Regions from separate parts of the Metabacillus schmidteae genome, predicted to be linked through region 2. Evidence: predicted binding sites of a transcription regulator. Region 2 holds the regulator's gene; the other holds the start of a gene.

Region 1 (4,441 bases), on a different contig from region 2:
TGACGGGCATATGCAGATAGTGATTCAACATAACGACGCTGTCCTTCAGCATAAATGGTATCAAATGCCAAAGATGATTTACCTGAACCAGATAATCCTGTTAAAACAACAAGCTTATCACGCGGAATGGTTACATCGATATTTTTTAAATTGTGGGCTCGCGCTCCCTTCACAACAATATGTTCCATTGCCATAATTGCTTCATCCTTCCGCTTTCAGTTCTAAAATTAAATCACGAAGCTCGGCAGCCCGTTCAAAGTTCAACGCTTTTGCTGCTTCCTTCATTTCACTTTCCATATCAGCAATCACTTTATCCCGTTCTTTCTTCGTTAACTTCGTCAGTTTACTTGCTGCTGTTGTTTCATATTCTTCCTGGTCTTCTGCAGCCATTGTCGCACGGATAGCGTCACGGATTTCTTTTTGAATCGTTTGCGGGGTAATACCATGCTTCTCGTTAAACTCTTCTTGAATTTGACGGCGACGCTTCGTTTCATTAATCGCAATCTCCATCGAATTCGTCATTTTATCTGCATACATAATCACATGGCCTTCTGCATTACGGGCAGCACGCCCAATCGTTTGAATGAGTGATCGCTCTGAGCGAAGGAACCCTTCCTTATCTGCATCCAAAATGGCAACAAGTGAGACCTCAGGAATATCCAACCCTTCTCTTAAAAGGTTGATTCCGACTAACACATCATATTTACCAAGGCGTAGCTCACGGATAATTTCAATACGCTCTAAAGTCTTAATTTCTGAGTGAAGATAATTGACTTTAATGCCGATTTCCTTCAGATAATTTGTTAAATCCTCCGACATTTTCTTCGTTAATGTTGTAATCAGCACACGTTGATTTTTTTCAACTCTTGTTTGAATTTCTCCAATTAAGTCATCAATTTGCCCTTCAATTGGACGAACATCTATTGTAGGATCCAGCAGTCCTGTTGGACGGATAATCTGTTGAATCATCTCAGGTGTATGTTCCATCTCATATGGACCAGGTGTCGCTGAGACAAACACAATATTTTCGATATGCTTTTCAAATTCCTCAAATCGCAAAGGTCTGTTGTCCTTTGCTGATGGCAAACGAAAGCCATGATCAACAAGGACTTGTTTACGTGCTTGGTCTCCATTAAACATACCCCTAATTTGCGGCACTGTAACATGTGACTCATCAATGACAATAAGTGAGTCCTCCGGGAAGAAGTCCAGCAGTGTATAAGGTGTTGAACCTGAAGGTCGTAATGTTAAATGTCGGGAATAGTTTTCGATTCCGGAGCAAAAGCCCATTTCCCTCATCATTTCAAGGTCGTATCTTGTTCGTTGTTCCAGGCGCTGTGCTTCAAGAAGCTTGCCGTTTTCACGCAATTCTTCCAATCTTTCTTCAAGCTCTGCTTCTATGTTTTTGATGGCTTTCTCCATCTTTTCTTCCCTTGTAACGAAGTGGGAAGCCGGGAAGATCGCTACATGTTCACGCTCTCCCATAATCTCACCTGTTAATGCATCCACTTCACGAATCCGGTCAATTTCATCACCGAAAAACTCAACGCGGATACACTGTTCATCACGTGAAGCAGGAAAAATTTCCACTACATCTCCGCGCACTCGGAATGTCCCTCTTCGGAAATCAATATCATTTCGTTCATATTGCACATCAACCAGTTTTCTTAATAATTGATTTCGTTCAATTTCCATTCCCGTTCTTAACGAAACAACTAACTCTTTATATTCTTCCGGTGAACCGAGACCATAAATACAAGAAACACTGGCAATAATGATGACATCTTTTCTTTCGAATAGCGAAGATGTAGCCGAGTGACGAAGCTTATCTATTTCATCATTAATACTTGCATCTTTTTCGATAAATGTATCTGTCTGTGGAACATAGGCTTCCGGTTGATAGTAATCATAGTAACTAACAAAATACTCAACAGCATTATTTGGAAAGAATTCTTTAAACTCACTGTACAGTTGTCCTGCTAATGTTTTGTTATGAGCAATAATTAAGGTTGGTTTATTTACTTGTTGGATCACATTTGAAACAGTAAAGGTTTTTCCTGTACCTGTTGCCCCTAGCAATGTTTGGAATCGTTTGCCTTGCTGGATTCCTTCAACCAATGATTGAATCGCCTTAGGCTGATCACCTTGTGGTTTGTATTTTGAGACTAATTCAAATTGCTCGCTCACTCATAAGCCTCCATTCCGTTTTATCACTATGAATAGTTTACCATAAATTGTTGGAAAATCACCAAAAATACGAACTATAGTTCGTATTTTTTTCTACTATGTATATTGTCCTGATTAAATTCCCCTTTATATGGAAATCTTGCAACTTTTCATCTATTTTTGCAACTATCTTGTATTTATTGCGAGTTTGCACATATTTTTGCAACTATAAAAAAAAGAGCTGTCATAGCCCTTTCTTAGTTAAGTATTTCACTTTTTAATTAACCTCAAACCTATTTCTTCTTCACCAGGTCCTCCTTCATCTTTCTCGCAAAGAAAAAGCCGACACCAAGTGAGACGATGTCAATAAAGAAGATGCTTGGACCATGTGTGTAACCTTTCATATAGGAGGCAATAAGCAAAGCCGCTGTTAATGCTATCCCAACATAATGATTATAGCTTACCCGTGTAAAAAGAAGGACAAGTAGAAAAGGCATAATGATTGCTAATATGACTTTTAAAACCATCGTAATCACCTATTCAGCTATTATAGTGATAAATTGTAAAAATACACAGTATCCTCTTTTTCATAGCCGACACTTTCGTAGAGAGCCTGTGCATTTACATTGTCTTTGGTTGTTTCTAATAAAATTCCTGCTGTATTCGTTTCAATCGCAAATTCCTTTGCTTGATTCATTAGTGCTTTTCCTACTCCAAGACGTCGAAAGTCTTCAGAAACAAACAAATCATTAAGCAGCCATTTTCTCCTCATCCCTACTGAAGTAAAAATCGGGTAAAGCTGGACAAATCCAGCAGGAATTCCATCGTTGCTTTTTGCCAGGAATATCGTTGATTCCTTTTGCTCCATTCTTTCCTTGATAAAAGCCTTTGCCCCTTCAAGATCAGATGGTTGTCCATAAAAGATACGGTACTTATTAAACAATACAGATACATCATCCAAATCAGATAGTGTTGCTTTTTCTAAGTTCACATGCTTCCCCTCAATTCCTTATGTATAGCTCAATCATAACATGAAAACCAAACAAAATAGGGCTAATTAACACAATTAGCCCCCTAAGATTATTTCTGTGATGTCACACCTTGATAGTCATTTTCTTCTAATAAATCGACTAACTCAATGTCTTTTTGATTTTCTAAAAAGTAACGTAATGTAAATTCATTTTCAAACAGTACCGCATAGGCACCAAAGCGATCACGAACAAGCATGCTTCTTGAATCAAAGAAGCGCTTCTCAAACTTCTCGCTTTTAATCCATCTTGGAATTCGTTCTCCAAGTGAGGTGAATTCAATTTCCACATTATATTCAGCCTTCATTCGGTATTCAAACACTTCAAATTGAAGCTGACCAACTGCGCCAAGGATGATCGAGTCATTCAACTCTTGGCGGTATAATTGAATAGCTCCTTCTTGAACAAGCTGTTCTATTCCTTTTCGGAATTGCTTTGCTTTCATGACGTTTTTCGCCTGAACACGTTTGAATAGCTCTGGTGGGAATTGAGGCAGCTCTTCATATTCATAAGAGTCTTTACCACCGATTAACGTGTCGCCAATTTGATAAATATTTGGATCATAAATCCCAATAATATCACCAGGATAAGCCTCGTCTACAGTGTCACGGTCTTTTGCCATAAAGGCTTGCGTTTGGTTCAACTTAATCGTTTTATTCGTACGACTTAAGTTTACACTCATTCCACGTTCGAATTTACCGGAACATACTCGGAAGAAGGCGATTCTGTCACGGTGTGCCGGGTTCATATTTGCTTGAATTTTAAAGATATAGCCTGAGAACTGATCTTTTTCCGGCTCAACTAAGCCTTGATCTGTTTTACGCGGCTGTGGTTTTGCAGCAAATTGCAAAAATGTATCAAAAAAGGTTTGCACACCAAAATTAGCAAGTGCACTACCAAAGAAAACAGGTGTTAGCTCCCCTTTTTCCACTCGCTCAGGCGAAAACTCATTTCCTGCTTCTTCAAGCAGTTCCAGCTCACCCATTGTATCTTGATAGATTGGATTTTCTTCAATATCTGTTGAAGAAAGCTCGCTTAACGGAATCACTTCTTCTTCCTCATCACCTTTGAAGCGAACAAATTGCTTATTAAAGCGGTCATGGATACCTAAGAAACGTTTTCCACTGCCGATTGGCCAGTTCATTGGATATGATTCAATCCCTAATACTTCTTCAATTTCAGAAAGCAAATCCAAAGGATCTCTTCCTTCACGGTCCAGCTTATTAATAAACGTGAAAATTGGAATT
Region 2 (4,441 bases):
TGTATTCTTCATCGAAGAACGAAAAGCATGTAAATAATCATTGCGTAAAGTTTGTTGTTCTACCTTCTCTTCTTCCGTTAAGCCCTCAGTTTTTGATTTCTTTGATAATTCATTTATTCGATCTATTTTAGATTTAGGTAACATTCAATACTACTCCTCTCAACACTAGTCTATTCTAAACAGGTAAAATAGTCTAAATTATGTTTTAACAAAATCTATAATTTAGATATACTTTTCCTACAAATGTCATCATACTAAACAGCGAGACAAATGACAACTAATAAGTATGGAAGTACTAGTACTGAGATCAACTCTCATTTCGAGTTGAATTGAGTTTCTTCAATGTGCTCTTTATATCTTCTATGAACTGTAGCTTTACTAACATCAAATCCAAGTCCTCTAAGGGTAGCAGCTATTTCTTGAAATGTTAGATCCTTATTTCTCAACTTAATTATTTCTTCAAGTGGGACCTCAATCTTCTCTCTACCTCCTGCTTGGTCTTGGTTCTTAAGATTTTTTTGAGGATTAAATCCATTCTGGATAGCACGCTGCATCCCTCTTTTAATCTTATAATTTATCAGCTTTCTTTGAAATTCTTCAACTGTAGCCAGTATACTCAGTATCATTGAATCTGTTTCAGATAACTCCGGCTCACCTTTTTCGTTTAAAGTGAAAATGGATGCTTGTAGTTTCTTTATTTCATGTAAAAGCGCGATCTTTGCGTGACCACGCCCTAATCTAGTATCATCTTGAACTAAAAGGACAGATGCTTTCTTATCTTTTAACAACTCAAGCGCTTCAATAATTCCATCCCTATCTACATCATATCCACTATGTCTTTCTTCTATTATTTTAATAACGTTCATATTGTGAGTTGCAGCTAGTGAAAGAAGCTCTTCTTTTTGTCTTTCAATTGAAGTATCTTGTGTATCTTTCTCTGTACTAACTCGACAATAAATAACGGCCTTCATTTTTATCATCACCTATTCACTAGATCTGTGTTAATTCATTCACTTGCTATTTGTTGAAATTGATGAACTTCTTCTTTATGTATTGGTACAAAAACGATTTCTCCTGGTGTTAATGTAGAAGAATGAATCTCATTTTTCTCCTGAACCCACTTGACAAAATCCTGTTTTGAAATATTATGTTTATCTTGAAATTGATCTGCAATCGTCCAGAGACTATCACCTTTTTTAATTTCAACTTGGTGATAGTTTTCTAAACTATCGGTTTTATTGGTATAAGTAATTCCTACTGTTATGGCTAATAGTACAACAAAAAAAGCTAGAATGTAAGATAAAGACTCTTTTTTCATAAGTAACACCTCATAAGAATATTTGTTCGTATTTATAAGTAAAGTATAGTACGAACAATTGTTCTAGTCAAGTGTTTTTTCGAACTTATGTTTGTATATAAAGGTAAATGATGCTATAATAAACATAAATTAGAGGATCCGAGGTGTCACAAAAGATGACAAAACTATCAAAAAGACAACAAGATATCTTAAGCTTCATAAAAGATGAGGTCCAAAAGAAAGGATATCCACCTTCTGTTCGCGAAATTGGTGAAGCGGTGGGACTGGCTTCAAGCTCAACGGTCCATGGACATTTAGCTAGATTAGAATCCAAAGGATTGATTAGAAGAGACCCCACAAAACCTAGAGCAATTGAAATCTTAGAAGAAGAAACAAATCATATTCCAAAAATTAATGTAGTAAATGTCCCGGTCATCGGGAAAGTAACAGCAGGGCTTCCGATTACAGCTATCGAGAATGTTGAAGAATATTTTCCTTTACCTGACCGTTATGTTTCGGAAGATGAACATGTTTTTATGCTGGAAATTATGGGTGAAAGTATGATTGAGGCTGGTATTTTAGATGGAGACTTAGTAATTGTCCGTCAGCAACAGACGGCTAACAATGGTGATATTGTTGTTGCTATGACAGAAGATGACGAGGCAACATGTAAGAGATTCTTCAAAGAAAAAGACTATATTCGCCTGCAACCTGAAAACTCTACGATGGAGCCAATTATTTTACGAAATGTTAGTATTTTAGGAAAAGTAATTGGGGTTTATCGAACAGTACACTAAGCTTATCTTCTTAGAAGATAAGCTTTTTTCATATAAAAAAACAAATAAAGCCTCAACAGAGGTTGAGGCTTTATTTCTATTAATACATTGACATGTATTGTTCTCTTTCCCATGGGTGTACTTGCGTGCGGAACATATCCCATTCGATTTCTTTCGCTTCAATGAAGTGCTCGAATAAATGTTCACCTAATGCATGTTTCATAGTGCTGTCTGCTTTTAGTAAATCTAATGCTTGAGCCAATGTTGCCGGTAAATCAACAATACCATTTTCAACACGCTCTTCTTTTGACATAACATAGATGTTACGGTCAATTGGTTTTGGAGCATCAAGATTGTTTTTAATTCCATCAAGACCTGCAGCTAATAAAACACTCATTGCTAAATAAGGGTTTGCAGCAGGGTCAACACTACGTACTTCAACACGTGTACTTAAGCCGCGAGATGCTGGAATACGAATTAATGGACTTCTGTTTTGTGCAGACCAAGCAACATAACAAGGTGCTTCATAACCAGGTACAAGACGTTTGTAAGAATTTACTGTTGGATTTGTAACTGCTGTAAATGCTGGTGCATGCTTGATAACACCTGCAATAAATTGTCTTGCCGTATCACTTAATTGAAGATCTCCATTTGGATCCAGGAATGCATTTTCCCCTTTGCGGAATAAAGATAAGTTCATATGCATACCTGAACCATTAACTCCAAATAATGGCTTAGGCATAAATGTAGCATGTAAACCATGTTTACGAGCAATTGTTTTAACAACTAGCTTGAATGTTTGGATATCGTCACATGCTTTAATTGCATTTGCATATTTAAAATCGATCTCATGCTGTCCTGGTGCAACTTCGTGGTGAGAAGCTTCAATTTCAAAGCCCATCTCCTCTAGTTCAAGAACGATATCACGACGGCAGTTTTCGCCAAGATCTGTTGGTGCTAAATCAAAATAACCACCATTATCATTTAGTTCTAGAGTCGGCTCGCCTTTTTCATCTAACTTAAATAAGAAAAATTCAGGTTCTGGCCCTAAGTTGAAATCAGTAAAGCCAAGCTCTTCCATTTCAGCAAGAATACGACGTAAATTATTACGTGGATCACCTGCAAACGGAGTACCATCCGGATTGTAAATATCACAGATAAAACGAGCTACTTTTCCTTTTTCTGCTGTCCAAGGGAAGATAACAAATGTATCTAAGTCAGGATATAAATACATATCAGATTCTTCGATACGTACAAAACCTTCAATTGAAGAACCATCAAACATCATTTTATTGTCAAGTGCTTTATCTAACTGACTTGTTGGGATTTCAACGTTTTTGATCGTTCCAAGTATATCCGTGAATTGTAATCGGATATATTTTACATTATTTTCTTTTACTAAACTTACAATATCTTCTCTTGAATATTTAGCCACTTGAAAATCTCCTCTCCAATTTCAAAAAGTTATATTCAATTTTTTCATTGCTACTATAATAATTAATGGAAGAATCTTGACATGTCTCCATGTCTTAATGTAGGCCGATTAAAACGACCTGCCTGCATAAGCTCGGATTTAAGAAGTTTTCGTAATTCTGAATCGCTAAGATCAGGTTTTTCAACCGTTTTAGGTTGCTCTTGTTTTTCTTCATTATGTGTACTTTTACGAGAGAAAATTTCTTTAATTCCCGCTAGGTTCACACCCTGCTCAATCAGATTACGAATCTCCAATAATTTATCTACATCGTTAAAAGAAAATAATCTTCGATTGCTCTCCGTTCTAGCTGGAAAGATCAATTCATTTTCCTCGTAATAACGAATTTGCCTTGCAGATAAATCAGTGAGCTGCATAACAATTCCAATAGGAAATAGGGGCATTGAGCGTCGAATATTATCACTCATGTTATTCGCTCCTTTTAGTTAACTGATTTCATTATAACCTATGTAACATTATGTGTCAATCAAATGTCAGCTTACATAACATAGATTCACCATCTATTTTGGTAGTTAACTAACAATTGAGATTAAGTTTTTGTCTAGTAAAGAATCGACTGCTGAACAAACTGCAATCTTCACATGAGTGTATGTAAGGCCGCCTTGGACATATGCGACATAAGGCGCCCTGAGTGGTCCATCTGCAGACAACTCAATGCTAGCTCCTTGTATAAACGTACCTGCTGCCATTATGACATCATCTTCATACCCAGGCATATAATTCGGATATGGTGTTACATGAGAATTAATAGGTGAAGAATATTGAATTGCTTGACAAAATGCAACCATCATGTCAGGATCATCAAATTGAACAGACTGTATTAAGTCCGTTCTCTTACTGTTCCACATCGGGCTTGTCTTTAACCCAAGTTCCTCT

The links. Region 2 encodes LexA, which represses DNA repair genes until DNA is damaged. Its sites were predicted from a motif close to CGAACATATGTTCG; they were not measured.
Region 1: the regulator LexA is predicted to act here: its motif matches at 2,258-2,271, upstream of uvrB (excinuclease ABC subunit UvrB).

The regions. Positions count from the first base shown of each region.
Region 1 is NZ_CAESCH010000002.1:316,891-321,331, reverse strand. It holds gene uvrA (excinuclease ABC subunit UvrA) at 1-194, opposite strand, end outside; gene uvrB (excinuclease ABC subunit UvrB) at 202-2,187, opposite strand; gene HWV59_RS22380 (CsbA family protein) at 2,460-2,693, opposite strand; gene HWV59_RS22375 (GNAT family N-acetyltransferase) at 2,714-3,157, opposite strand; gene HWV59_RS22370 (peptide chain release factor 3) at 3,247-4,441, opposite strand, start outside.
Region 2 is NZ_CAESCH010000001.1:2,518,946-2,523,386, reverse strand. It holds gene HWV59_RS12090 (DUF896 domain-containing protein) at 1-144, opposite strand, end outside; gene HWV59_RS12085 (YneB family resolvase-like protein) at 315-971, opposite strand; gene yneA (cell division suppressor protein YneA) at 1,007-1,318, opposite strand; gene lexA (transcriptional repressor LexA) at 1,474-2,094, shown strand; gene glnA (type I glutamate--ammonia ligase) at 2,174-3,508, opposite strand; gene HWV59_RS12065 (MerR family transcriptional regulator) at 3,571-3,972, opposite strand; gene HWV59_RS12060 (methionine gamma-lyase family protein) at 4,078-4,441, opposite strand, start outside.